DNA from 4 places in the Micromonospora sp. NPDC048839 genome. Region 1 is predicted to be linked to each of the others. Evidence: riboswitches for the same ligand, from Rfam matches in the RefSeq annotation. Region 1 holds a riboswitch; each other region holds the start of a gene.
What was found. A riboswitch is a leader RNA that binds a small molecule or an ion and turns the genes downstream of it on or off. The one in region 1 is predicted to bind cobalamin.
Positions count from the first base shown of each region.

Region 2: linked by a shared signal. The riboswitch ahead of bluB (5,6-dimethylbenzimidazole synthase) and the one ahead of cobN (cobaltochelatase subunit CobN) in region 1 are both predicted to bind cobalamin.
Region 3: linked by a shared signal. The riboswitch ahead of AB0C25_RS03900 (acyl-CoA thioesterase) and the one ahead of cobN (cobaltochelatase subunit CobN) in region 1 are both predicted to bind cobalamin.
Region 4: linked by a shared signal. The riboswitch ahead of AB0C25_RS10935 (ribonucleoside-diphosphate reductase subunit alpha) and the one ahead of cobN (cobaltochelatase subunit CobN) in region 1 are both predicted to bind cobalamin.

Region 1 covers NZ_JBEZGL010000005.1:36,408-43,543, forward strand. Annotated here, with positions in the region: gene cobN (cobaltochelatase subunit CobN) at 1-2,800, opposite strand, end outside; cobalamin riboswitch at 3,063-3,192, opposite strand; gene AB0C25_RS11405 (MBL fold metallo-hydrolase) at 3,574-4,248, shown strand; gene AB0C25_RS11410 (hypothetical protein) at 4,260-4,595, opposite strand; gene AB0C25_RS11415 (RNA polymerase sigma factor) at 4,803-5,297, shown strand; gene AB0C25_RS11420 (hypothetical protein) at 5,290-6,003, shown strand; gene AB0C25_RS11425 (hypothetical protein) at 6,236-6,766, shown strand; gene AB0C25_RS11430 (metallophosphoesterase) at 6,786-7,136, shown strand, end outside.
Region 2 covers NZ_JBEZGL010000035.1:13,159-20,294, forward strand. Annotated here, with positions in the region: gene AB0C25_RS35725 (FAD-dependent monooxygenase) at 1-22, shown strand, start outside; gene AB0C25_RS35730 (CU044_5270 family protein) at 44-1,009, opposite strand; gene AB0C25_RS35735 (sigma-70 family RNA polymerase sigma factor) at 1,028-1,597, opposite strand; gene AB0C25_RS35740 (bifunctional 5,10-methylenetetrahydrofolate dehydrogenase/5,10-methenyltetrahydrofolate cyclohydrolase) at 1,819-2,718, shown strand; cobalamin riboswitch at 2,731-2,931, shown strand; gene bluB (5,6-dimethylbenzimidazole synthase) at 2,960-3,586, shown strand; gene AB0C25_RS35750 (hypothetical protein) at 3,758-3,976, opposite strand; gene AB0C25_RS35755 (DNA-binding protein) at 4,462-4,671, shown strand; gene AB0C25_RS35760 (hypothetical protein) at 4,896-5,924, opposite strand; gene AB0C25_RS35765 (vitamin B12-dependent ribonucleotide reductase) at 6,164-7,136, opposite strand, start outside.
Region 3 covers NZ_JBEZGL010000002.1:152,789-159,924, forward strand. Annotated here, with positions in the region: gene AB0C25_RS03875 (transcriptional regulator) at 1-351, shown strand, start outside; gene AB0C25_RS03880 (HD domain-containing protein) at 348-926, shown strand; gene AB0C25_RS03885 (GNAT family N-acetyltransferase) at 955-1,956, opposite strand; gene AB0C25_RS03890 (DinB family protein) at 1,953-2,492, opposite strand; gene AB0C25_RS03895 (zinc-dependent alcohol dehydrogenase family protein) at 3,152-4,144, opposite strand; gene AB0C25_RS03900 (acyl-CoA thioesterase) at 4,246-4,758, opposite strand; cobalamin riboswitch at 4,889-5,104, opposite strand; gene AB0C25_RS03905 (copper resistance protein CopC) at 5,235-7,136, shown strand, end outside.
Region 4 covers NZ_JBEZGL010000004.1:506,437-513,572, reverse strand. Annotated here, with positions in the region: gene AB0C25_RS10940 (ribonucleotide-diphosphate reductase subunit beta) at 1-168, opposite strand, end outside; gene AB0C25_RS10935 (ribonucleoside-diphosphate reductase subunit alpha) at 225-2,543, opposite strand; cobalamin riboswitch at 2,739-2,956, opposite strand; gene AB0C25_RS10930 (enolase C-terminal domain-like protein) at 3,500-4,894, shown strand; gene AB0C25_RS10925 (FadR/GntR family transcriptional regulator) at 4,904-5,626, shown strand; gene AB0C25_RS10920 (ATP-binding cassette domain-containing protein) at 5,731-6,549, opposite strand; gene AB0C25_RS10915 (ABC transporter substrate-binding protein) at 6,549-7,136, opposite strand, start outside.

The DNA of each region.
Region 1 (7,136 bases):
AGAAGCCGGAGATGCGTACGGTCACGTCGACGCGCGGCCGGCCCAGCTCGGCGGTCGGCACCACCTCGATGCCGGTGACCCGCCGCGACCGGTCGTCCCACACCGGCCGGCAGCCCAGCAGCGCGAGCACCTCGGCGATGTCGTCGCCCTGGGTGCGCATCGCGCTGGTGCCCCAGACGGTCAGACCCACCGAGCGGGGGTACGCCCCGGTGTCGGCGAGGTGCCGGGCCAGCAACGAGTCGGCGAGGGCCACCCCGACGTCCCAGGCGTTGCGGCTGGGGATGGCCTTGGGGTCGACGGAGTAGAAGTTGCGGCCGGTGGGCAGCACGTTGACCAGGCCCCGGGTGGGTGAACCGGACGGGCCGGGCGGCACGAACCGCCCGTCGAGCGCGCCGAGGGTGTTGGTCAGTTCGTCGGTGGTCCGGTCCAGCCGGGGCACCAGCTCGGTGGCGGCGAAGTGCAGCACGGCGGCGACGTCCGGGATCGACTGGCCGGTCACCTCGGTGACCACCGCGTCGACGGCCTCGGCGTCCCAGCCCAGCGTCTCCATGCCGAGGACCAACCGCCGGGCGAGGGCCTCGATCAGGTCGACGGCGTCGGCGGCGGTGCCGGCCGGCCCGTCCACCACGTCGGTCAGCGCCGTGGGCACCGCCAGTCGTTCGCCCGGTGCCGCGAGCAGCTCCTGCTCGTCGAGGGAGTACGCGACGGCGAGCGCCTGCCGCAGGCCGGGCAGGGAGCGGGCGCCACCCCAGATCTGCGGGGCGCGCAGCACAGCGAGGACCAGGTTGACCCGGGGCTCACCGGTGGGCGCGTCGGCGAGGATGTGCAGCCCGTCGCGGATCTGCACGTCCTTGACCTCGCAGAGGTACCCGTCGAGGTGCAGCACGAACTCGTCGAAGTCGTCCGCGTCGGGCATCGCCTCGGCGTGCAGGTCGTGGTGCAGCTCCGCCGCGCGTACGAGGTCCCAGATCTGCGCCCGCACGGTGGGCACCTTCGCCGGGTCGAGGGCCTGCACGGTGGCGTACTCGTCGAGCAGTTGCTCCAGTTTGGCCAGGTCGCCGTAGGTTTCGGCGCGGGCCATCGGCGGCACCAGGTGGTCGATGACCACGGCGTGCGCTCGGCGCTTGGCCTGGGTGCCCTCGCCGGGGTCGTTGACGATGAACGGGTAGACCAGCGGCAGGTCACCGAGGACCGCGTCGGGGGCGCAGTCGGCGGCCAGGCCGAGGCCCTTGCCGGGCAGCCACTCCAGGGTGCCGTGCTTGCCCAGGTGCACCACGGCGTCCGCGCCGAAGCCGCCGTCCGCGAGCGGGGCGGCCAGCCAGCGGTACGCGGCCAGGTAGTGGTGACTCGGCGGCAGGTCCGGGTCGTGGTAGATGGCGATCGGGTTCTCCCCGAAGCCGCGCGGCGGTTGGATCAGCAGCACCACGTTGCCGAAGCGCAGCCCGGCGAGGACGATGTCGCCGCTCTCGGTGTAGAGCTGGCCGGGCGGCTCACCCCAGTGTTCCCGCATCCGCTCGCGCAGCTCGGCGGGGACCTGGTCGAACCACCGCCGGTAGGTCTGCCCCGGTATCCGGGCCTCGGCGGCGGCCAACTGCTCCGGGGTGAGCCACTCTACGTCGTGTCCACCGGCGGCGATCAGCGCGTGGATCAGGGCGTCGCCGTCGTCGGGCACCGGCGCGTCGCCCAGGTGGTAGCCGGCCTCGGCGAGCGCGGCGAGCAGTCGGACCGCCGAGACCGGGGTGTCCAGCCCGACGGCGTTGCCGACCCGGGAGTGCTTGGTGGGGTACGAGCTGAGCACCACGGCGACCCGCTTGTCGGCGGCGGGCACGTACCGCAGCCGGGCGTGGCGCACGGCGATCCCGGCGACCCGGGCGGCCCGGTCGGCGTCGGCCGCGTAGACCGACAGCCCGTCGGCGTCGATCTGCTTGAACGAGAACGGCACACTGACGATCCGGCCGTCGAACTCGGGGATGGCCACCTGCATCGCCGCGTCCAACGGGGACAGCCCGGCGTCGCTGCCGGCCCACTGCTCGCGGGTGCTGGTCAGGCAGAGCGCCTGGATGATCGGCACGTCCAGGGCGGCCAGGGCGCCGACGTCCCAGGCGTCCTCGTCGCCGCCCCCGGAGGCGTCCGCGGCGACTGCGCCACCGGCGGCCAGCACGGTGACCAGCAGCGCGTCGCAGCGGGCGAAGAGCCCGAGCGGTCCCGCGCCGGTGGTCAGCCCTCGCAGCGAGCCGCAGAAGATCGGCAGCGGGTTGCCGCCGGCGTTGTGGACCGCGTCCGCGAGGACGTCGACGAACCCGGTGTTGCCGGCCAGCGCGTGCGCCCGGTAGAAGACGATCCCCACGGTGGGCCGCTGCGGGTCGGTCGGGTGCTCGCCGTGCACGCCGTACGCGGGGGTGGGCGCGGGTGGGGCGAACCCCTCGCCGGTGAGCAGCACCGTGTCGGAGAGGAACCGGGCCAACTGCCCGAGGTTGTCCGGCCCACCCTCGACGAGGTACGCCAGCGCCTGGGTGACGACCCCGGACGGCACTGTGGAGATGGCCATCAGCTCCGCGTCGGGCAGCGCCTCGCCGCCGAGCACGACCGTCGGCACACCGGTGGCGAGCACCGCGGCGAGGCCGTCCGGCCACGCCTGCCGACCGCCGAGCAGGCGTACGACGACGAGGTCGACCCCGTCGAGCAGGGCGGGTACCTCGTCGGCGGCGACCCGCGCGGGGTTGGCGAGCCGGTAGTCGGCGCCGCTGGCTCGGGCGGCCAGCAGGTCGGTGTCGGCGGTGGAGAGCAGCAGGATGCGCACGGCGGGCTCCGGGGAGTCACGCCCTGGCCGCTCACGGAGGCGACCTGGACGAAGCGGGTGGGTGCGGCGTCAGCCGGTACGACGGCGCGGCCGGACGCACCGACACGGGCGTCGGGGCCGGTCAGCGCCGGGCGCTCGGCTCAGCGGTGCCGGAAGCCAGTGCCCCGGAGTGCAGTGCGACGATGATCGTCGATGAATGAGACGCCGTGCGTCATCGGGTCCTCCTCGGGTGTCCACGCCCTGGGGTACATCCCGACGGCCGAAGTATCCTGGCTTCCGGATCGACGCTCTCCCCCGGCCTTCCAACCGCAGACACACGGTCGTGACTCACGAGGGGGGATCGCTCCCCGGTGACAGTGGCGGGACCGCGTCGGAATCGCACCGACTTCCTTCACTGCCGTCAGGCCGCGAATGCTGCCACACCCCTCCGCCGCCGGTCAACGCCGACCCGACGTCGCGAAGCGGGCGACATCCATCGAAAACTACCAATGGTTGCGGGCGAGGAAGCCCTGCTTCGCCGGCGTCAGGTCAATGTGCCGCGTCCTTTGCTCTGCTTCAACCCGCGCAACAATGCGACGCCTTACTGGTGCGTCGGTTGAAGCAGAGCAAAGGACGCGCGCACGTCCCCTGGCCTGCGCCTATCGTTCGCGGGACGGTGGCATCCGGCGCGGTCACCTAGGATCGGTGATCACTGGCCCAACGTCCGCGATCAATCTCGGGGGTCGATCACCATCAGCGCCGCCCGATTCCACCACCTCGCCGGTCGGGTCTGGATCTGCCCTGGCGGCTCGGACCCGGACGCGGTCCAGGCCGGCGTCGCCGTCGTCGCCGACGAGCACGGCAGTGTGATGATCGACGCTGGGCAGAGCCCCGCGCACGCCCGGGAGATCCAGGCCGCGCTGGCCGCCGCAGGCCTTCCGCAGCCGCGCTGGCTCGTCTACACCCACCACCACTGGGACCACGTCTGGGGCGCCTGCGCCTGGCCCGGAGTGGAGATCGTCGGGCACGAGACGGCCGTACCGTTGCTGCGCGCCGAGGCCGCCCGCCCGTGGAGTCACCGCTACCTGCGCGAGCAGGTACACGCCGATCCACGCCTCGGCCCGAGCTTCCGGGCCCGGGCGCTCGCGGTGGACTCCTGGGAGGATTTCGCTATCCTGCCGCCCACCCGGGTCTTCGCCGATCTGGACGAGCTGCCGGTCGGGGTTCGGCTACGCCACGTCGGCGGCGGCCACGCGACGGACTCGACGGTGGTGCTGGTGCCGGACTCGGGCGTCATGCTGCTGGGCGACTGCTTCTACCCGCCGCCGGCACACCTGCGCCGACCGGAGGACGGCATCGACCTCGACTTGGTCCGGCGACTGCTCGACGACACCTACCACTGGTACGTCTCCAGCCACGCCGAGCCGATGACACGTGAGCAGGCCCGCTCGGTCGTCGAGGCCGCCTGAGCGGACGGGCCTCAGCGGGCGTGGCGTTCCGGGTGTGCGCGGTTCCACACCCGCATCCGTTCCGGGTAGCCGGTGCGGCCCGCCTCGTACAGCGGCACCGCGTGCTTGCGGGCGATGGACCCGGCCGCGCGGGGCGTGCCGGTGCGTCGGCGGATCCACTCCCCGTCGTGGGCGATCGCCACCACCGTGGTGTCCGTCGCGGTGGTCTCCGGCTCCAGGTAGAACTCCACCCCGCGCCGGCTCGTGACGAACGCCTCCAGCGCGGCGAGGTCATCCCGGGTCGCCTCCCGGTCCAGCTTCGTCGGGGTCGCCTCGGCGCCCCGTGACCGGCGACTGAACCAGCTCATGCCCCACCCCTTCCCTCGACGCCCCTCCAGTGCAGCACCGAATCCTGGCAATACGCTGCACGGCGGATGGGAGACAGCTGACCCGACGGGGGTGGAACCCGCCACGCGTGGGCGGTGTCATGAGTGTGACCCGAACGGAGGTTTCCCCTGGACGACGACGCGCTCGTCACCCGCGCTCGCTCCGGTGACCTGGAGGCGTACGACCTCCTGGTCGCCCGGCACACCGCGTCCGCGTACCGGACGGCGGCGCTGCTCGGCGCGGGCTCGGACGCCGAGGACGTCATCCAGGAGGCGTTCGTGAAGGCGTACCGCAAGTTGTCCCGTTATCGGGGCGAGTCGTCCTTCCGGTCCTGGTTGCTCGCGATCGTCGCCAACGAGACCCGCAACCTGCACCGGTCGCGCGGCCGCCGCGACGGGCTCGTCCTGCGCGCCGCGGCGGCGGACCCGACGGCGGAGTTCGCCGAGGACGGCGCGGTGGGTGCGGTCCTCGCCGGGGAGCGCCGCGCCGCCCTGGTGCGGGCACTGCGGCAACTGCCGGTACGCGACCGCGAGGTGATCGTCTGCCGGTTCTTCCTCGACCTCAGCGAGGAGGAGACGGTGGCGGCACTGGGCTGGCCCCGGGGCACGGTGAAGTCGCGCACGTCCCGGGCACTGGCGAAGCTTCGCGGCCTGCTCGACCGGGAGGAGGTCCGGCATGGGTGACCTCGAACGGGAACTGCGGGACCTGTCCGCCTGGCTGGAAACGCCCGAGCCGCCCGACGTGCGGGCCCAGGTCCGAGGGCGGCTGCACCGGCCGGTGCGACGGTGGCGTCCGCTCGCTGCGGCGGCGCTCGCCGCCCTGCTGCTGGTGGCGGTGTTGCCGCCGACCCGTGCCGCCGTCGCCGACGCGGTCACCGGGCTGCTGCGCTTCGCCGGCGTCAGCATTGCCGTCGCGCCCGCGCCGACGGTGCCCGGCGGCGTCGCGTCGCCGCTGCCCGGGCAGCGGGTCGCCGGTCTGGACGAGGCACAACGGGCGGTACGGTTCCCGATCCGTCTGCCGGCGAAGCTGGGTCCGCCCGAGCGGGTGCTGGTCGCCGACCCCGACCCCGCGGGCACCTGCCGGGTCGCGACGCTGCTCTACGACGGCGGCGCGCTGCGCGTCGACGCGTTCGACGGTCGCCTCAACCTGTCCTTCCACAAGGAGGTCATCCCGCCGGGAGCCGACTGGGTCGAGGTCGGCGGCGACTTCGCGGTATGGGTCGAGGGCCCGCACGTGCTGTCGTACGTGGACCGTTCGGGCGTGGTCCGCAAGGAGAGCGCCCGACTTGCCGCCTCGACGCTGATCTGGCAGGACGCCGACGTCAGCTACCGGCTCGAGGGCGCGGTCACCAGGGCCGAGGCGATCGAGATCGCCCGCTCACTGCGCTAGGGCGTGTTTCGGACGTGCTGGCCGGCCTGCGCCGGGCCCAGCCGCCGCCCGGCTGCGTTGTCGCGGTGTCCGGATACAACACCGGTATCCGGACACCGCTCCGCCTTGCCGGACGACGCCTGGACTCCGGCTCGGCTCGACCGACACGTCCGAAACACGCCCTAGGAACCCGACGGGCGCGGCCGGTGTCCTGAAGATGAGGTGAGTCGTCGACACGTACCGGAGGGTCGAGATGGGTTCATGGGGCAGGCCGCTGTTGGCGGCATCGGTGGCTCTGCTGGCGGGATGCGCGACCGCGACCGACGGTGGGTCGGCCGCACCGCCCGCCGCCACCGGGAGCACCGCGAACGCCGGGAGCACCGCGAACGCCGCGACGGGCTGTCATTCGCCTGTCCAGGTGGAGTCGCTGCCCGACTGGGCGGACGCCGGGTTCCACGGGAGTAGCCGGGGACCGCACGTCTTCGGCGCGAAGGGCGACATCGTGGCGGTGCTGTTCGCTCATCCGCTGCGCCAGGTGCGAAGCGACGGGTCGAACAACAAGATCCTGTGGGTGGCCCGTGCCGCCACGACGTCACCCGACCCGACGGCACCGGCGACCCTGGTGATCACCGCGACGCTGGACGGCACCGCCACCCGGGTGACCCGAGAGGTCGCCGGTGGGCCAGGGCCGTCGATCATCGACATGCCGCAGGCCGGCTGCTGGCATCTCGACCTGCGCTGGTCCGGGCACACCGACACGATGGACCTAGTCTACGCCCCCTGAGCTACGTACCGTGGCGGCCATGGTGAGTCTGCTCGACGGCATGACGCCGCTGTACGTGGCGGCGGACATCCACGGTCACCGGTCGGAGTTCCGGGAGTCCCTTCGCGAGGCTGGGCTCGTCGACCACACCGGCCACTGGTCCGGGGGTGGCGCGCGGTTGTGGCTGCTCGGCGACTACGTCGACCGCGGCCCGGACGGTGTCGGCGTCATCACCGACATCCAGCGGCTCGCGGTCTCCGCACGTGCCGCGGGCGGCCACGTCGGGGTGCTGTTGGGTAACCACGAGGCGCAGTTGCTCGCCGCACACCGGTTCGGCACCAGGCCCGTTGCCGGGTGGGACGAGCCCGGTGGGTTCCAGGGTGGCTGGACC
Region 2 (7,136 bases), on a different contig from region 1:
ACCGCTGTTCGCCCAGCCCTGAACCGCCGTCGCCGGGTGCTGCTCAGGGCTGCTGACCCGGCCGGTCGACGATGGCGATGCGGAGGAGCGCGACGGCCGCGTGCACGGACTCCTTGCCGTCGCGCACCACCGACCCTCGGCGGCCGAGGTAGACGTGGGTGTCCCGGTCGAAGAGGACGTCATCGTGCCCACCGATCACGCCGGGCATCCGAATCGCCACCCCATGGCGACCGGCGGCGTCCACCACGTCGCCCGAGATGACGACCGCCCCGGGCTCCCGTGCCAACAACTCGAACAGCGCCGCCAGCGTTCGGGGCGGCACGTAGCCCTGGAGCATCATCCGCGCGGTGGTGTACACCATGCTCTCGTCCCCGTAGACGGCCTCCTCGTCGGCTCCTTCGGGGAGATGCAGGTCGACCGGGTGGTCCCGGAGATATCGAAGCAGCTCGTCCGGATCGGTGGGCAGGTCGCCGTGGTACGCCGGCGACTGGAAGGCGTCGAGCTCCTTGTCGGGATCCCCGGGATCACCGAGGCGGAGCTCCGTCAGCTCGCTCCACCCGTTCGGATCGGTCTCCGGTCGATAGCGTCCCTGCGTGTACGCGACTCCGCCGGCCGACTGCCACAGTTCGCTCCGGATGGTCCGGTACGGGCCGCTGGCCGGCATGTCCCTGACTATCGCGAGGGATTCCGTGAAGACGTACTGGTCGGGTCGCGCGGTCAGCTCGGGCTGCTGCCGGGCGGCGTCCGCCGCCATCCGGAGGATCTCCGACGCGGTTGCCGTGGGCGGCGGCTTGTCGCCCACCCGCATGGTCTGGACGGCCAGCCCACCGGCGGTCAGGACGACGGCCAGCCCGAACGCTCCGGCGAGTCGCCAACCGCGCAGGAACCGGGTGTAACGTCCGGCGGAACGGCCCGTCGAAGCCACCTCGGCCCGTCGGGCGACGTGGGCGGTCAGATCTCTGAGGAGTTGCTCCTCGAAACCCTCGGTCGACTGTTCGATCTTGTTCATGGCGTCAGCTCCGTCTTGTCAGGCGAGGGTGGTGGCCGGTTGGGCGAGCACGGCGCGAACGACGCGACGGGCACGATGCAGGCGGACCCGAGCAGCGACCGGTGACATCCCGAGCACGGTCGCCGCCTCCGCGACACTGAGGCCGTCCACGGCGACGAGTTCGACGAGCGTTCGGGTGCCCTCGGGCAGCTCGCTCAACGCTCGACAGGTGCGGCGGGCCGCCGACTCGGCGTCGATCCGCTCCTCGATGCGGGCGATGTCATCGGGGCCCAGGTCCCGTCGTCCGGCCAGTCGGCCGGTCACCCGCAGCCGTTGGGCAGCCCGACGCCGCTCGTCGCCGATGACGTTGCGGGCCACCCCGTACAGCCAGCCGACCTGGCTGCCCCGGTCCGGCCGGTAGCCGTCCGCCGACTCGATCACCGCCAGGAACACGTCGGCGGTCAGGTCGGCGGCGAGGTGCGGGTCGTCGACCCGACGCGCCACGAACCGGCCCACCGCCTCCACGTGCCGCCGGTAGAAGACCTCGAAGGCCACCGGATCGGCCCCGATGCCGGCGAGGTCACCCCCCACTTCGCTGGGCTCACTCACAGGCCGTCCCCTCTCGTAACCGTCACACCCCTTCTTCGTAAGCCGGACCGCGGGTGTTACCAAACCCCCCGGCCGCAGGCGGCACGACCGGTCAGTTGGGCAGTCGCCCTGGTGATGCGGCATGATCGAAGCACCGGCGACTGGCGGCACGGGGATGGTGAAACCATCGGGGAGCCTCTCGCGGGCGTCGACCGCCTGGGCGCCTGCGTGGAGAATCCGTCATGACCACGACCAGTGGATCCGCGCAGCACCACACCCCGTCTGGCACGGCTCGGCTCCTGCCGGGCGCACCCGTCGCCGAAGCCGTCCTGGCCGAGACCGCCGCCGCTGCCGCAGCACTCCGCAGCCGCGGGATCACCCCGAGCCTCGCCACCATCCTCGTCGGCGACGACGACGCCAGCGCCGGTTACATCGCCATCAAGCAGCGCCAGGCCGCCGCGCTCGGGTTCGCCTCCCCGCACGTGCATCTGCCCGCCACCGCCACCCAGGCCGAACTGCACCAGGCCATTGCCCGCTTCAACACCGATCCCGCCGTGCACGGACTGCTCGTGCAGTACCCCGTACCGGGGCATCTGGACTACGACGCGGCGCTGCTGACGATCGACCCGGACAAGGACGTCGACGGCATGCACCCGCTGAACATGGGGCGTCTCGCCGTCGGCCTGCCCGGCCCGCTGCCCTGCACCCCCGCCGGCATCGAAGCCCTCCTGGCGTACCACCAGATCCCCGTCGCCGGACGTGAGGTCGTCATCCTCGGCCGCGGCGCCACCCTTGGCCGCCCCCTGGCGATGCTGCTCGCCCAGAAGCGCCCGACCGCCAACGCAGCCGTCACCGTCGTCCACACCGGCGTGCCCGACTGGGACCGCTACACCCGCCGCGCCGACATCCTCGTCGCCGCCGCCGGCGTACCCCGGATCGTGCGGCCCGAGCACGTCAAGCCCGGCGCCGTCGTCATCGGCGCCGGCGTCCGCTACGAAGGGCGGCGCCTCCTACCGGACGTGGACGAAGCGTGCGCCGAGGTCGCCGGCGCCATCACGCCCCGGGTCGGCGGGGTCGGTCCGACCACCGTCGCGATGCTGTTCCGCAACGCCGTGCGCGCGGCCGAGCGCGCGAGCCAGTAGCTATGCTGCTCGGTGGCACAAACGTTGCGAGGTGCCCCGCGCGAGTGGGGAGAATCGGGAAGCCGGTGTGAGTCCGGCACGGGCCCGCCGCGGTGACCGGGGAGCTGCCACCCACGCGTACCAGACGCAGCCACTGGCCCTGAGGGGCTGGGAAGGCGGGTGACCAGCGGAGATCCGGGAGTCCGAAGACCGGCCTCGCGTCATCGCCCCGTCAGGGGCGCGAGCGCAGCGGGAGCCTGCCTTGAACAACGGACTCTACGAGACCATCCACCGCCGCCGGGACGTACGTGCCCAATTCACCGGGGCGCCGATCCCCGCCGAGACATTGGATCGGATCCTCACGGCGGCGCACGCCGCACCGAGCGTCGGCCTCTCCCAGCCCTGGGACTTCATCCTGGTCCGCGATCCTGAGCTGCGGCAGGAGTTCCACCGACACGTGGAGCAGGAGCGGGACACCTTCGCGGCCACTCTCGACGGTGCGGCGGCGGAACGCTTCGCCCGAATAAAGATCGATGGCGTACGAGAGTCGACGTTGTCGGTCGTGGTCACGTACGACCCGGAGCGGGGTGGGCCGGCCGTGCTCGGTCGACACGCGATCGCCGACGCCGGCCTCTACTCGGTCTGTCTGGCGATCCAGAACCTGTGGCTGGCCGCAACCGCCGAGCAGCTCGGGGTCGGCTGGGTCTCGTTCTACCGGGAGCCGTTCCTGCGCGACCTGCTCGGTATCCCGGCCACCGTCCGCCCGGTGGCGTGGCTCTGCCTCGGCCCGGTCACCCACCTGGAGCAGACGCCGGACCTGGAGCGGCACGGGTGGCGTCAGCGACGTCCCCTGTCGTCGGTGATCCACCACGATCGTTGGTCCGAGTAACCAGGTGACTGCAGCCCCGGGCGCGCGAACGCGCGAGCCGGTAGCCAGGCTCCGCCACCACCGCCATCGGCATGATCACTTAATACTGAGTAGTCAGACCGGGTCGCCCACAACTACTCAGCATTAAGTTATCGAGCCGGCTTCCTGCGCTCGCCGCCGCACCGGATAACCTCACCGGACCCAGCCCAGGAAGCGCCGGTGCAGCAGCCCGGCGGACACCCAGGTCAGGTCCTCCGCGGCCCAGACCAGGTAGGACGCCATGTAGAGACCCAACGACACCGCCGCGCCGTCGAACTCGGCACGCAGCTCGGTACGCCGGGTCCGACAGGGCCAAGGGGCGTCACAGCCGCCGCAGGTCCACACCGGAAGGACCGGGCCATGGGTGGTCACTGCACCCTGTTCAGGGAGAGGCCGGCGGCGGACCGGGCGTGCCAGCGGGCGGCCCATTCCGCCTGACAACAGGGGTACGGGGACAACCACGCCCGCCACCAGCTATAGCCCGCACAGAAGCCGTCAACGCCGGGCAAGTCCACGGACAGGAGCCGCCCGAGGTGATCCTCGATCATTCCTGCTCCTCCCCTGGCCAGTGGCCGCGCCGGATCGGGATGCGGTGTCTAGCTCGGCAGGGCAGGTCCGCCCCACATCGGCAGGTCCGCCGCCATCGCCGCCACGACCAGACCGGCCGGTGGCGCCGGGCAAAGGTCAGCGCCACCGCCAGCAGGTAATCGTCGTACGGCACATGCTTCGGCACCCGACCTCCCGGCGAGTTGTCCCGCCGTCGCCTGGCGTGACCACTCCACCACACACCATTCGGCGGGGTCTTGTCAATCTGCAAGTTACGATAGTCAAGTGTAAGTTGCGCTTAGTTTCAGACCGTGAAGCGACCACGCTTGTACGGGCCTGGCGAGTTGGCCGCCCTGTTCAACGTGTCGCGGCAGCGGGTACTGCAGATCACCCGCCGACCCGGCTTCCCTGAGCCAATGGCCCGCCTGATCGGCACGACCATCTGGGATGCGGACGAGGTAGACGACTGGGCCAAGCACAACCGCCCACCACGCCCAACCGAAGGCGACGAAGACCGCTGACCCGGATGCGCTTACCGCAACGCCCTGCCGGACTGGATCCTTCAGTACCTGGACCTCGAAGGTGACGTGACGCGTCAGAGTTCCATGGCACCAGCCAGAGGTCATCCCCGGAGTCCTTGAATACGCATCGTGGTACGCGACAGCAAGAATCCCAGCGGGTCGGCCCTTTACTTCAGAGGAGGTGCCTGGATGCGGATCATTCGCAGTATCCCGCAGTTGGCACCTCAGGCTCTCCCGCTCCCGGCGACCTCCTCGTCGTCATTCTTGCCTGCGGCGCTCTTAGCTCCCCCCGAAACCAGCATCAAGATGATGGCGCCGGCAATCACCCAGGGCCAATAGTTGGTCTCCTCGCTGGGACGCTTCTCGGCCCAGGTGCGAACGTCCAGGTGGACCGCAGTGCGGCCGCCGTCAGGACGCAGCCGCTTGACAGTTAGGAGACTTCTCCTGCCGGCGTCGGTGAGCACACAATAACGCGCACCCACCCTCAACTCTTTGATCGGTATGGCACCATTCGGGACATAGTCGGTATTTGCCGAACACATGCTAAAGGTCGCTGCTGCGGATGCCTCGACCACCGCGATCTGGGTGCCAGCATTCGGACTCCGGACGAAAGCCTTGCCATTGTTGCCGACATCTTGCTTGGTGCCGAGCACGTCTGTGACGTTCCAGTCAGGGCAAAGAGAATCTAGGTCCGCGTAATAGCCCTGTGAGATGACCAGCGCTCCCTCGTGGCGTACGGCATCGACGACGCCCGTTCCGCTAGGTGTGGGTGCGATCCCAGCCGTGGAAGCACACGGCTCCGCCTTCTCCACCGGGGAACTCGCCGACGGAGCCGCGCTCGCTGATGGAGGCGCGCTCACAGAAGGGGAATGATCTTGCGGAGTTCGATCATCTTGAGCCTTCGACCCCTCCGAGGTCTGTCCCCCGTTCGCAAGAAGGCCCGCCGCGACCACGATCAACAGGCCCACAGCCATCACCGCGAGGCCAGTCAACACGCTCGGCCGCCTGAAGAACGACACCTGGGGCTCGGAACCTTCGCCACCTTGGGCAGAAGACCTGCGCTGCTGCTCAACCAAAGCCCCAGTAAACGTCCCGAGTGCGAGCAACATCCCAATGACGCTCGCCGCCCTGTCGGCCCGGTCGAGAGAATTCTCGCCCATGCAAACCGCCAGCAAGATCCACGTCGCCAGCGCTATGCACCCCACCACGACGGCCGGGTGCATCTTCCTGCGGCGCGTCGGTGGCTCCGTCATCCCGGCATGATCTCAGACTGACTACGCAGCATCATCCCTAATCTATGTCGACTAGAAGACAGAATGAGCGGCACGGCCGGACCAACAATAGACGGCAAGCCTCATGCCTCGGAGTCATAAATATACCTCTGAGGTATATCGCCAACAGACGCGTACTTCCGCGCGGGTCTGGGCCAGCGGGAAACGCGCTGCCCCGACTCCCGCGAGGGGAGCCGGGGCAGCGCTGCGGTTCGCGTACGTCAGCTGCAGCCGCTGGTGGAGCCGCAGCCCTCGCAGACATAGCAGCTACCGGCCGGGCGCATCTTCGTACCGCAGGTGAAGCAGAGCGGCGCGTCGGCGGCCTTGCCGATCACGGCCTCCAGCAGTTCGGTGCTGGAACCCACGCTCGGAGCCGGCTTGGCGGCGGCCACGTCGGCCATCTCCTGGGCCGGCTGGGCGACGGCCTCCGACTTGGCCGGGGCCTCCACCGGCGCCGAGGACGCCATCGCGGTGAGCTCCACGCCGGTGACGGCGGCGGCCTCCGCGTCGGCCTCGGCCCGCAACTGGGCGGCCCGCTCCGAGGCGGTGAAGATGCCCAGTTCGGCGCGGCGCTCGTAGGGCAGGAAGTCCAGCGCCAGGCGACGGAAGATGTAGTCCATCACCGAGGCGGCCATCCGCACGTCCGGGTCGTCGGTCATGCCGGCCGGCTCGAAGCGCATGTTGGTGAACTTGCTGACGAACGTCTCCAGCGGCACGCCGTACTGCAGGCCGATGCTGATGGCCACCGAGAAGGCGTCCATCACGCCGGCCAGGGTCGAACCCTGCTTGGACATCTTGAGGAAGACCTCGCCGAGGCCGTCGTCCGGGTAGGACGAGGCGGTGAGGTAGCCCTCGGCGCCACCGACGGAGAAGCTGACCGTCTCGGACGGGCGCTTCTTCGGCAGGCGCTTACGCACCGGCCGGTACTCGATGACCTTCTCCACGGCGGCCGGCGCGGCCTCGACGGCGGCCGGCTCGGTGGCCTTGTTGGACTTGGCCACCGAGAGCGGCTGACCGACCTTGCAGTTGTCCCGGTAGATCGCCAGCGCCTTGAGGCCGAGCTTCCAGCCCTCGAAGTAGATCTTCTCGACGTCCTCGACGGTGGCCGCCTCCGGCATGTTGACCGTCTTGGAGATGGCGCCGGAGACGAACGGCTGGATGGCCGCCATCATCCGCACGTGGCCCATCGGGGCG
Region 3 (7,136 bases), on a different contig from region 1:
CTCAACTACTCGGCCTACTGGGTGGGCGAGATCCCGTACCGCCACCGCGACGACTCCTTCATGCCCGAAGCGCTCGCTGACTGGCATGGCTCAATCCTTCTTCGACACCTGGTCCATCGCCTGGATCCAGGGCATCCCTTCGTCGACCTCAACATCCACAACGTCTGGGCCTTGCTGGCCGCACGACGCGGTCTCGCTGTCGACAACCCCGCCGTGACTCGGGCGTTCCTCGACCGGAGTGTCCCGCTCTTGGACAGTGATCGAATCTCCGCACAGTCACGGCAGGAACTAACCTCTATCGTCTATCGCCTGCGGGCGGACGGACTCACCGGCACAGGGACGGGCAGATGACCGACGACCACGACGCCGCCGGAGCAGTCAGCTTCATCTTCGAGGCCGGCGTCCTCAAACGCGCCGCCCGTACCGGCTGGTGGTTCGCTGGCGTCAAGCACCCCGAATCCATTGCCGAGCACTCGTTCCGGACCTCGCTCATCGGAATGATGCTCGCCGCCATGGAGGGCGCGGACCCGGCGCGGGTGTCGATGCTGTGCGTTCTACACGACACTCAGGAAACCCGGATCACCGACATCCCGCACATCGCCAAGCGCTACCTCACCGCCGTACCCAACACCGCCGTCACCGCCGACCAGGTTGCGGCCTGCCCACCGGCCGTCGCCGACGTCATCACCGCTGCCGTCGCCGAGTACGAAGCCGGCGAGACGCCGGAAGCCGTCGTCGCCCGCGACGCCGACAAGCTGGAATGCCTCGTCCAAGCCGTCGAGTACCGCCATCAGGGCATCGACAACGTCCAGCGCTGGATCGACAGCTCACGAGCAGCACTCAAGACCGCCAGCGCCCACCGCCTCGCCGACGCCGCCCTCAGCGGACAACCCCTCGCCTGGCTCACTCCCCCGCCGCAGGAGTAGGCCTTCGGCGGGATCCCGCCGCCTCAGCTCAGCGCGCCTCGACTGGTTTGCGGTAACGGGGTTGCCAAGCCGTCACCCGGTATCCCGCCTTCTCGTACAACCGAACGCTGTTGTTCGGATTCTCCGCGATCGTGCTGAGGCGGGCCGTCGAGACTCCCGCCTCCGCCAAAATACGGAGCGTGCGCCCCATCACCGCAAGACCGACGCCTCGCCGGCGGCACGCGGTGCCTACGGCAACCCACGGCGTCAGCGCGGTGCCGTCGGTCTGCAACTCGTTCACCACAACCGCGGCGATGTCGTCCCCCGCCCAGACGACACACCAGATGTCGATGTCCTGGACGTCGCGGAGGTACTCCTCGTAGGTCCTGGGCCGGTGGCCGTTACGTGATCCCGCGAAGCACTCCTCGATCACCTGGTGGATCTGGGGATGGTGGGCAGCCTCGACCGGACGCTGGATGAGCCCTTCGGGCAGCCGAATGTCGCCGTCCGGTAAACCGCTGAGGTCGTGGGTCATGTCAACGACCGTGAACGCGATTCGGTAACCGTGAGCTGTCAGCAGTGCCAGCTTGCCCGGCTGGTGCTCGCCCACGTTCGCGCCGAAGACGCTCCAGCCGCCGCCCGGCCTGCTGCCGTCGAACTCGACGGCCTGTGCCTCCTGCCACCGCAGCATGGCGCTGCCGATGCCCCGTCTGCGCCACGCTGGGCTCACGCATCCACTCAGCAGGTAGACCCGGGTATCGGCCGCCTCGGACCACCAGTCCATCCAGGTGAAGCCCACGGTTCGCCCCGAGTCGGCCTGGGCGATCAGACAGAACGGGTGTACGCCGTTGGGGTCCTCGCTGGTATCGGGACCGGGCAGCCAGAGATCGCCGTCGGCCCGGTGCGCCTCGGCACGGACGGCCTGGACGCCGGCAATGTCACTGGCACCCACATAGAGCCGCATCGTGACGCCGGCCTCCGCCAATGAGCCGAACTGCTCCTCACAAAAATTGAGAGTGGGCGATTCTGACTTGCCGCCCTGGTGGGTCACAGGCCGGTTCGCCCGTCGATGCACTCGCGCAGGAGGTCGGCGTGGCCAGCGTGCCGCGCATACTCTTCGATCACGTGGACAAGCACGTCGCGCGTGGCGTGGCTGCCACCGTCGACCGACACCTCGCGGCCCAGGTCGGCCTCCTCGAGGGCGTCGAGCCATTCGTCCGCCTTGGCGATCTCGGCCTTCCAGGTTGCAAAGGCGTCCTTCACCACCGCTGGGTCGGGGACCGCGCCCCCGAAGTCCCAATCCGGGTGGTCCTCGTGCTGGTAAAGGCACGGTGTGTCGGTTCGCCCTTGCAGCACACGCTGGAACCATTGGTTCTCCATCTGCGCCAGATGGCGGACCAGGCCGAGCAAGCTCAGGCTGCTGGGCGGTACCGAGCGTCGGCCGAGCTGCTCGGCGTCCAGTCCGTCGCACTTCATCTCTATGGTCAGACGGTAGTTGCCGAGATACTCCCGGTAGGTTGCCTTCTCGCCGACGGGCTGACCGAAGATCCTGGGGTCATCCTGGGGGGCGGTCCACAGTTTGCTCACGGCGCTACCAAATCGCGGGCGGATCGCACCAGTCAAGTGAGTTGCGGGTGCACCAACTTCGACGGCGGCACATCGCTGGCGAAGCTCGACTCGTCGTCCCGAAGGAACCACCGGTCCTCGGCGAGCGGGGTGACCAGAAGGATCGAGCTGCCTCAAAGTCCACCGGAGTTCACGTACGTCCGAGCACAGTCGTCCTGGTCGTCACTCAGACGAACGTCGGATCTTGCGCATGAGCATGGCCCAGACTCCGTACCCGGAGCCGACATTTCCCGTGACTGCGCCGGCAGCAGAGCCCATGAAGAGGGCGTTGGCGCAGTCCGGGCAGACCTTGCGGCCGGTGATCGTCTCTTGAAACGGCTCTTTCACCCGTCGTCTGCAGTCCGGGCACTCACGGCTTGACAGGCCCATTGGCTCTCCCCGGTCGGTTATCCAGCAGGGTATCCGGCTGCCACTACCCAATCGGTCGTCACGAGCGCCCTGACGCCTGCGAGGCGCCAGGGTGCGGCAGCAGTGCGACGAGGCCGGGGTAGGTATGCGCGTGTGATCCGGGCAGGCCCCGGCGTGCCGGCAACGCCGCCCGAGGGGTCGCAGAGGGCTCCAGGGTCAAAGGGCGGCCCGCAGCGACGCGCCCTGCGGATCGGACGGGCGGTCCCCGCATCTCAACCGGCGACGTCCACGACCACCTTGCCGTTCGCGGTGCCGCTGGCGACCAGGCGATGGGCGTCCAGGACCGTGTCGAGCGTGAACGCGCGTGGGTCCAGTCGCGGGCGCAACGCGCCGGCATCGGCCAGCGCCGCGACCTCGCGCAGAATGTCGCCCTGGTGTTCGCGGCCCTGCCCGGTCAGCAGCGGCAGCAGGGTGAACACCCCGGAGTACGTCGCTCCCCGGAACGACAGCGGGGCGAGCGAGTGCGACCCCCAACCCAACGCGCTGACCACGTGGCCGTGATAGGTGCGCACCGCCGCGAACGACGCGTCGAGGGTCGCGCCGCCCACGTTGTCGGCGATGATGTCGAACCCGACACCGTCGGTGTACCTCTGCACGTACTCCTCGACGCTTGTCGAGGTGTAGTCGATGGGCACCGCACCCAGGCTCTCGATCAGACGCATGCTCGCCGGCCCGCCCGTGGCGTACGCCTCGGCGCCGCGCGCCTGAGCGAGTTGGACGCTCACGTACCCGACGCCACCGGCGCCTCCGTGCACCAGCACCTTCTGCCCGGCCCGCACTCCGGCCCGGTCGACAAGCCCCTCCCAGGAGGTGATCGCCGCCAGGGGTAAGGCGGCGGCCTCCCGCATCGAGAGGGTGTTCGGCTTGCGGGCCAGTAGTCGGGTGTCCACGGCGGCGTACTCGGCAAGCGAACCCTGGAGGTCGCCCACGCCCCCGCACAGCCCGTACACCTCGTCTCCCGGCGCGAAGTCGGTCACGTCCGCACCGACCGCCGCGACGACGCCGGCGAGGTCGAGGCCGAGCACCGCGGGGAGCCGGATACGCGCGTGCGCGGCCTTTCCCGCCTGGATCTTCGTGTCGAGCGGGTTGACCCCGCTGGCGACGATCCGCACCAGCACCTGCCCGCGCTCGGGGGTGGGTTGGTCGATCTCCTCGATCGTCAGCGGAACGTCGAACTCCCGCAGCACCGCAGCGCGCATCGCCATCCACACTCTCCGTGATCGGGGCCTCTCGTGGACGCTATCCGACCGGATCGACGGTGGGGCGGGTTCCTCGGACCGGCCACCGCCACAACGGGCGGACCGCGTCAGGCGTCGTCGGCGCCGTCGAGCAGCGCGCGCCGCAGCGCCAGCCGGTGCTCCCGGCGGATCTCCGCCTCCCGGTACCGTCGCCGGTCCCCGTCGGTCTCCGGCAGCAGCGGCGGCACGGTACGCGGCTGCCCGTCGTCGTCGATGGCGACCATGACCAGGTGGGCGGTGGCCACGTCGGTGGGCGGCACCGCCCGGTCCCACCGGTCGGCGGTCACCTTGACGGCGACCTCCATCGAGCTGCGGCCGGCCCAGGTGATCCGGGCGTCGACGTGTACGACGTCACCGACCCGTACCGCGCGGAGGAACGCCGTCTCGTCGATGGCGGCGGTCACCGCCGGCCCGTCGGAGTGCCGGGCGGCGACCACACCGGCGACGGAGTCGATGAGGTTGAGGATCCGGCCGCCGTGCACCGTACCCATCAGGTTGGTGTGGTGCTGGTCCATGATCTGCGACAGGGTCAGGTGCGACGCCGACGGCGCTCGGCCGGCGATCGTGGTGGTGTCGTGCACAGCGGTAGTCCGTCCCTCGGGAACCCACACCGCCGGGTCGCGGACACCTGCTGACGGGGACCTGGCCGTACGCCACACGCCCGGCCCGTCACCCGCTCAGCCCACCCGCGAGGCCGACGGCAGCGCACACGGTTGTGTACGCGGCGCCGGCAGGTCTTCGGACTCGCGGGCCTGACCGGTCGGGCCGGTCCCCTACTGGCCGTCGCTTCCCAGGCCGTTGTGCCCAGTGCTGATGACGGCGGTCGTTCCCACTCACCGCTGCGGGGCAGCCCCGGATTTCCACCGGGTTCCCTCTTGCGACGCCCAGCCGGTCACGACGGGGCGAACCAGCGCCGTCGGCAGCATAGCTGGCCAGGGAATGTGTCCACCCGGGGCGTCCCGCTGCGGCGGCCCGCGACCTCGCCGTCAACTTTTGTCGTCGGAGGAAGAAGATCGCCACCTCTTGAAAAAAGTCTCGCGAGGGTGAGGATATCCAGATGCGTCGTCTCCCCCAGACTTGCGGGCGGGTGGTCTCGGGCCTCCTCGCGTTCCTCCTCGCCTCGGCGGTCGCCCTGCTCGCGTCCGCCCAACCCGCCGCAGCTCACGGGACCCTCGCCGAGTCCACACCGGCGGGCGGCGCCACCGTGCGCGAGCCGTTCACGGAGGTGCGGCTCTTCTTCACCGAGAAGGCCGCCGCCAACGCGTTCTTCACGGTCACCGCCCCGGACGGCACCCGGGTCGACGACGGCTGGTCACAGGGGGAGCCGAAGCCGCTGGCTAAGCCGGTACGGGAGTACTTCCTGGTCAACGGGCAGTTCGAGCCACGGGAGTACACGACGGGGTTCCCGGCGGTGGTGACCGTCGCCCACCTGCCCGCCAAGGGCCAGTATTCGGTGAGCTACCTGTCGGTCGCCTCGGACGGCGACACCGTGCGGGGCACCCTGACCTTCCGCTACGACGGGCGGGTGGCGGCAGCGCCGAAGGGGTGGAGCCCGCCGTCGACCCAGCCGGACCCGGCGCTGGTGGCCGCCACCGAGCAGCACAACACGTCCGGGCAGGCCTCGGCGGTGCCGACCACCGCGGATGACGCGTCGACCCCGCCGGCCGCGGCGGCCCCGTCGACCGGGTCGACCGAGGACAGCGGTTCCGGAGCGCTGGCCTGGGCCGGCTGGGCGGTGGCGGTCGCGGCGGCCGGGGCGGTGGTCGCGTACATCGTCTGGCGTCGCCGATCGGCTTCCACCGGCAGACCCACCGGCCGGGGCCGTACCTCGCCGGCGACCTCCGGTCGACGCGGCGGTGGTGCCCGGTCCACGAACAAGGCCGGCACCGGCCGGACCGTCGGGGCCAAGGCCGTCGGCGGCAAGGCTGCCGGCGGCAAGGCCAGCGGGGGCAAGACCGCCGGGGGCAAGACCGCCGGGGACAAGGCTCTCGGTGGCATGGCCGGCGTCGTCGCGCCGGCCACGGGCGACAAGCGACGGCCCACCACCGTGCCGGCGGCACGCAAGGGCAACACGGTCGTCACGGCCCGCACGGGCGTCGCGGTGGATCCGACGCCGACCGATCAGACCGTCGCCGGTACGGACGGCGAGCCGACGGTCGAGCCCGGAGCACGGCCCGACCCGGACCTCGCCGCCGCGACGCCCGGGTCCCGGCTGAGCAACACCCACCTGGCCCTGCTCGTCGGCGGGCTGGTGATCGCTCTGCTGGCCGGCTTCGGGCTGGCCCGCATCGGGACCGGCGACGAGAACCCGGCGAGCCGCGACGCCCGACAGCCCGCGGGCGGTCCGCCCGCCGCGGGGCAGGTGGGCTCCGCGAACGACGGGCACCAACACCCGGCGGGCACCGGGCCGCACACGCATCGCGGTGACGGCGCGACGGGCGAGACGCTGGCGACCGGGACGACGGTCAGCGCCGGCGGGTACACCCTGCAACCACTGGAGCGGTCCCAACCGCCCGGGGTACGCACGGACTACCGGTTCCGCATCGTCGGGACCGATCGGCAACCGGCGACCCGCTTCGCGGTCGTCCACGACAAGCCGTTGCACCTGATCGTGGTCGGCCGCGACCTGTCCGGGTACCAGCACCTGCACCCGACGATGGCGGCCGACGGCACCTGGAGCGTCCCCCTGACACTGGCCCGGCCCGGCGGCTATCGCGTCTACGCCGACTTCTCCGTCACCGCGACCAACGACACGCAGATCCCGCTCGTGCTGGGCGTCGACCACACCGTGCCCGGCGCGCACACCCCGACCGCGTTGCCGCCGGTGCAGGCCCAGGCGACGGCCGGGCCGTACGCGGTGTCGATGACCGGAACCCCGACGGTGGGGGTGACGGCGCCGATGCACTTCAAGGTCAGCGCCGGCCCGACCGTGCCCGTGCAGCTGGAGCCGTACCTGGGC
Region 4 (7,136 bases), on a different contig from region 1:
GACCAGGTGCCGCTCGGCCGGCGACAGCTTGTCCAGGTCGGCGAGGTCGGCGTGCAGGTCGACCTCCTCCACTGTCCAGGTGTTGCGGATGGCGTCGCGGAACCTGTCGAAGAAGTGCGGGTAGCGCATCGGGCGGAGGGTGAGGTCCATCCCGGGGTCGAGCAGCATGTGCGTGGTCCTCGTGTCGGTGGTGCTGGCGGCGGCGGTGACGGTGTCGGCGGCGGTCACTGGCAGGCCTCGCACGACTCGGGGTTCTCCAGCGAGCAGGCCAGAGCCTCCGCGTCGGCCGCCACCGGGGCGACGACCGCGACGGTGGCCTGCTGGATCCGGGTGGCGGGGCGCGAACGCAGGTAGTACGTGGACTTCAGCCCGGCCTTCCAGGCGTACAGGTACATCGAGGAGAGCTTGCCGATGGTCGGCGCGGCCAGGAACAGGTTCAGCGACTGGGACTGGTCGATGAACGGGGCGCGGGCGGCGGCCAGGTCGATCAGCGCCCGCTGCGGCAGCTCCCAGGCGGTGCGGAACAACTCCCGGACGCCGGCCGGCAGCTCCGCGATGTCCTGCACCGACCCCTCCGCCCGCTTGATCGCCGAGCGGATCCGGTCGGTCCACAGGCCGCGGGCCTTCAGCTCGCGTACCAGGGCGGTGTTGACCTGCAGGAACTCCCCCGACAGGGTCTCGCGCTTGAACAGGTTGGACACCTGCGGCTCGATGCACTCGTAGCAACCGGCGATCGAGGCGATGGTCGCGGTCGGCGCGACCGCCACGAGCAGCGAGTTGCGCAGCCCGTACGTCTCGACCCGCTGGCGCAGCGTGTCCCACCGCGCGGCCTGCGTACCCTCGACGCCCCACAGGTCGGGTTGGAGCTGGCCCCGCGCGGCCCGGGTCTGCGGGTACGCCGGGTGCGCGCCGAAGCGACGCGCCAGGTCGGCGGAGGTCTCCAGCGCGGTCAGGTACAGCTCCTCGCTGATCCGGGTGGACAGCTCCCGCGCAGCCGGCGAGTCGAACGGCAGCCGCAGCGCGAAGAACACGTCCTGAAGGCCCATCAGCCCGAGCCCGACCGGCCGCCAGCGCGGGTTGCTCGCCGCCGCCTGCTCGGTCGGGTAGTAGTTGATGTCGATGACCCGGTCGAGGAAGGTGACTGCGGTACGGACCGTGACGCGCAGCCGCTCCCAGTCGATGCCGCCCTCGGTGAGGTGCGCGGCGAGGTTCACCGAGCCGAGGTTGCACACGGCGGTCTCGGCGTCGCTGGACACCTCGATGATCTCGGTGCACAGGTTGGACAGGTGCACCACGTTGCCGTCCTCGGCGGTCTGGTTGCACAGCCGGTTCGCGGCGTCCTTGAAGGTCATCCACCCGTTGCCGGTCTGGGCGAGGGTGCGCATCATCTTGCCGTACAGCTCCCGCGCCGGGACCTGCCGCACGTGGCGACCCTGCGCCTCGGCCTGCCGGTACGCGGCGTCGAACCGCTCCCCCCACAGGTCGGGCAGCTCGGGCACCTCGTGCGGGTCGAACAGCGACCACATCTCGTCGGCCTCGACGCGGCGCATGAACTCGTCCGGGACCCAGTTGGCCAGGTTGAGGTTGTGGGTGCGCCGGGCGTCCTCGCCGGTGTTGTCCCGCAGTTGCAGGAACTCCTCGATGTCCGGGTGCCACGGCTCCAGGTAGACGCAGGCCGCGCCCTTGCGCCGGCCACCCTGGTTGACCGCGGCGACGCTCGCGTCCAGCGTGCGCAGCCACGGCACGATCCCGTTTGACTGCCCGTTCGTGCCGCGGATCAGCGCGCCGCGAGAGCGGACCCGGGAGTACGCGATGCCGATGCCGCCGGCGAACTTCGACAGGTTGGCGACCTGGGCGTACCGCTGGTAGATGGAGTCCAACTCGTCGCGCGGAGAGTCGACCAGATAGCAGGAGGACATCTGGGTGTGTCGGGTGCCGGAGTTGAACAGCGTCGGTGAGCTGGGCAGGTAGGCCAGGCTGGACATCAGTCGGTAGAAGCCGACCGCCTCGTCCGGCGTCTGGGACAACCCGCAGGCCACCCGGAGGAGCCAGTACTGCGGGGTCTCCAGCACCAGTCGGCTGGTGGGGTGGCGCAGCAGGTAGCGGTCGTACACCGTGCGCAGGCCGAAGTACTCGAATCGCCGGTCGCCGTCGGGATCGACAGCGTGGTCGAGCATCGGGGCGTGGGCGGCGACGAACGCGGCGGTGTCGGTCCCGATCAGGCCCTCGGCGTGGCCGACCCGGATCGCCGCGCTGAACGAGCTGATGCCCTGTCGACGCACCTCCTTGTCGACGTAGCCGGACAGCAGCCGGGCGGCGAGGCGCGAGTACTGCGGTTCCTCACCGATCATCTCGGCGGCGGTCTGGATGGACAGCCGGTCCAGCTCGGCCGTCGTCGCGCCGTCGTACAGGCCGCTGATCGTGCGGGTGGCGACCCGCATCGGGTCGACGTCGGCCAGGTCGTCGGCCCACCGCTCGACCGCACGGACGATCTTGTTCACGTCCACGGGTTCGGTGGTGCCGTTGCGCTTGCGAACCTGCATCGGCGTGCGCCGTACGGCCGCGTCGCCACTGACCGGGACTACCTCGGTGACTGTCACCACTCACTCCTCGCGAGTTCGAGACCTGATGGCCCCTCGTACGCGTGGAGACAGACACCGGCGGACGCCACGCCGGCACGGCGTGGGTCAGGTGGCGTCGGCCGTCCCACGCGGCCTCGGACCGCCGCCCACCCGGGTGCGGGTGCGCGGCGCGCTGGCAGGTCTTCGGACTCGTGGGCACGACCGGGCTGACCGGTCTCCTACTGGCCGTCGCTTCCCAGGCCGCTTCGTGGCCCAGTGCTCATGACGGCTGTCGTTCCCACTCACCGCTGCGGGACAGTCCCGGATTTCCACCGGATTCCCTCTTGCCTCGACCGCTCCGGATGAGCGGCCGAACCAGCTGCGCTCGACACCATATATAGGGACGCTGCGGTTGTCACACCCCACATGTCGGTCCCGGGCGTGTCGACGGCGACCTCCGTGACGGTCGTCACCGGCCACCCCGACCAAGCCGAGCCGCGCCGAGGCCCGGCGGATCGACGCCCCCGCGGCACGCGGCACACGAGCAGGTGTCGACATTCGGAAAGGTGTGATGTATTAAGTCTTTAGATGTAAGGATCCCTGCCTATACTCAGCCGTGAATGTGGCCTTCCGAAGTGGACATCCAATCTTCTGGACCACTGTTCACATCCCGCACCACCGCCCCCCTCGGGCCGGCAGCGCCGCAGCAGTCCCCGGGTCGACGGTTCCTACCAGCGCGGCGAATGTTGCCACCACCGCGCCCAGGGATTGCGGACCGCGTACGGCGATCGAGGAGACCGCACACCGACGAATCTCCAACACGAAAAAACATTGGATGTCTTCGATTCCTGGATGACCGACGTCGTTGACGCGTCGGATCGACCCTCCGTATACTCCCAGAGATCATCTGATCTTTAGCCTAACCGGGCGAGGAGCGCATGCCGCAGATCACCGCCGTCACCGTCGAGGACGTCCGCTTCCCCACCTCCCTGACCGCTGACGGCTCCGACGCCATGAACAAGGACGGCGACTACTCGGCGACCTACGTCGTCCTGCACACCGACGGCGTCGACAGCAGCGGTGCGCCACTCGCGGGCCACGGCCTGACCTTCACCATCGGCCGGGGCAACGACATCGTCGTCGCGGCAGCCGTCCACCAGGCACAGCGCCTCGTCGGCGTGGACGTCGCGACGATGGCGGCGGACATGGGCGCGGTCTACCGTCTGCTCACCAGCGACTCCCAACTGCGCTGGCTCGGCCCGGAGAAGGGTGTCGTCCATCTGTCGCTGGCCGCCGTCCTGAACGCGTCGTGGGATCTGGTCGCCCGGGTCGCCGACAAGCCGCTGTGGCGGCTGCTCGTCGACATGTCCCCCGAGCAGCTCGTCGACATCGCGGACCTGCGCTACCTGTCCGACGCGCTGACCCGGGACGAGGCGCTGGCCATCCTGCGCGCCAAGGAGAGCACGAAGGCGGCCCGCCTCGCCGAGCTCGACCGGACCGGCTACCCCGCCTACACCACCTCGGCAGGCTGGCTCGGCTACGGCGACGACAAGCTGCGCCGGCTGTGCCAGGAGGCGGTGGACACCGGCTACGGCTACGTCAAGCTGAAGGTGGGCGCCAACCTCGACGACGACATCCGCCGGTGCGGCATCGCCCGGGAGATCCTCGGCCCGGACCGCAACCTGATGATCGACGCCAACCAGGTGTGGGACGTCGGTCAGGCCGTCGAGTGGGTCAAGGCCCTGGCGCAGTTCGAGCCACTGTGGATCGAGGAGCCGACCAGCCCCGACGACATCCTGGGCCACGCCGCCGTGCGCCGCGCCGTCGCTCCGATCGGAGTCGCCACCGGCGAGCACTGCCACAACCGGGTGATGTTCAAGCAGTTGTTCCAGGCCGAGGCCATCGACTTCTGCCAACTGGACACCGGCAGGTTGGCCAGCATCAACGAGATCGTCGCCGTGCTGCTGCTCGCCGCGAAGTTCGACATCCCCGTGTGCCCCCACGCCGGCGGTGTCGGGCTGTGCGAGATGGTCCAGCACGTGTCGGTGCTCGACTACGTCGCGATCTCGGGAGATCTCACCAACCGGGTCACCGAGTTCGTCGACCACCTGCACGAGCACTTCACCGACCCGTGCATCATCCAGGACACCGGCTCGGGCAGCGGTTACGTCCTGCCCCGTCAGCCCGGTTACTCCACCCGGATGCGCCAGGAGTCGGTCGAGCTCTACCGGTTCCCCGACGGCGGCTACTGGGCGGCGACGGACCCGACTACGGTGTCATCTTCGGAGCCGTACGTGATCGCGGGTGGAACGGCCACCCCCGCCGGCCGCTAGGGGGATGTCATGTCGCGCACCGACGAGGTGGTGAACGGCATCAAACGGATGATCCTCGAAGGGCGTTTCAAGCCCGGGGACCGGCTGCCCATCGAGAAGGACCTCGCCGAGTCGCTCGGCGTCTCCCGGGGCTCGCTGCGCGAGGGGATGTCGGCTCTGTCGATCCTCGGCATCGTCAACATCCGCCAGGGGGACGGCACCTACGTCACCAACCTCGACGCGCCGCAGCTGCTGGCCCCGATGGGCTTCGTGGTCGACTTCCAGGGCCAGGGCGACCCACGGCACGTGCACATCGTCCGGCGGCTGTTGGAGTGCGAGGCCGCTCGCCTGGCGGCGACCAGGATCACCGACGAGGCCCTCGCCCAGGCGGGCGAACTGCTCGACGAGGCGGCGCGGATCGCCGGTCGGTCGCCGCAGGAGCACGAACGGATCATGGAGATCGACATCGCGTTCCACCGGATCATCGCGGTGCACGCCGACAATCCGGTGCTCGTCGGCCTCATCGAGGCGTTCGCCGGGCGTACCCTGCGCGGGCGGCTCTGGCGGAGCCTGCACGAGGAGGGCGCGGACCGGCGTACCCACGACGAGCACGTCGCGATCCTGAAGGCCCTCGTGGCCCGGGACCCGGAGCGTGCCCGGATCCGGATGGCCAACCACCTGATCGGGGTGGAGGAATCGCTGTACGGGCAACCCGCCGACGGTGACGCCAACGTCGAGCCGGCACGGTTCTGAGCAACCACCTCGGCGTACGGCGGCGCGCTGCGCAGCCACCCACGGCCCGACGGCTCCGGGGCGCGCCCTCGATCACGTGATCGCGCGCGCCCCGGCCGACGAGCTCAGCGCTCGTCCCGCTCTCCGCTGGTGCTCCCGGTCATCGCCGCGACCAGGTCGTCGGTGGTGACCTCGTCCGCGCGCAGCCGGGCCGCCCGACGGCCGAGCCGCAGCACCTCGACGCGGTCGGCGATCTCGAGCACCTGCGGCATGTTGTGGCTCACCAACACCACCGACATGCCGGCGTCACGAGCCCGCCGGACGACGTCGAGCACCCGCCCGGTCTGGACGACACCGAGCGCCGCCGTCGGCTCGTCGAGGATGACCACGTTCGTCGCCCAGATGATCGCGCGGGCCACCGCGACGCACTGTCGCTGCCCACCGGACAACATCGCGATCGGGGTGGTGACCCGGGGGATCCGCACGCCCAGTTCGTCGAGGGCGGCGGCGGCGCCCTGCCGCATGGCGCGCTTGTCGAGCAGTCCCAGCCGGCCGAGCGGCCCGGAGCGCAGGATCTCCCGACCGAGGTACAGGTTGGCGGCCACGCTGAGATCGTCGGCGACGGCGAGGTCCTGGTAGACGGTCTCCACCCCCGCGCGTCGGGCGTCGACAGGCGTGGAGAACTGGACGGGACGGCCATCCACCCGGATCTCGCCCTCGTCGGGCGGGTGCACACCGGACAGTGTCTTGATCAGCGTGCTCTTTCCGGCGCCGTTGTCGCCGATCAGCGCGACGACCTCACCCCGGTGGACCGTGAAGTCGGCGCCGCGCAACGCCTCGACGTGCCCGAACCGCTTGACGATGCCACGGGCTTCGAGGACCGGTGGTTGCTCGGCGGTCGGTTGCGTGTCGCTGTCGGCGGTAGCCGTCGGGGTCGCGCCCATCACTGCACCGGCGGGTTGGCGCAGCTGGGCTCGAGCACCGCCTTGATCTCCGCGGAGTCGATGTTCTCCTTGGTGACGAACGTGACGCCGGTGTCCGCCGACGCCAGCGGCGCCTTGTCCCGCAGGTGCTTGACCATCTTGTCGACGCCGAAGTAACCCATCTTGAACGGGTTCTGCACGACCAACGCCGAGATCTGGCCGCTGCGCACCCCGGCGATCTCGTCCGGGGCGGCGTCCCAGCCGATGATGACCACCTTGCCGGACTTGCCGGCCGCCTGGATGGCCTGCGCGGCGCCGAGCACGCTCGGCTCGTTGGCCGCGAAGATGCCGGCGAGGTTGGGGTTTGCGGTGAGGATGTTCTCGGTGACGCGTCGCGCCTCGTTGACGTCGCTCTTGCTCGGCTGCTGGCCGACCAACTTCAGGTTGGGGAACTGGGCGAGGCCGGCCTTGAAGCCGTCGACCCGCTCGGTGTTGGTCTGCGAGCCGGGCTGGAACTCGACCAGCGCCACCTCATGGTTACCCGGGCCGAGTACGGTGGCGAGTCGCTTCGCCGCCTCCACTGCGGAGGCACGGTTGTCGGTCGCGAA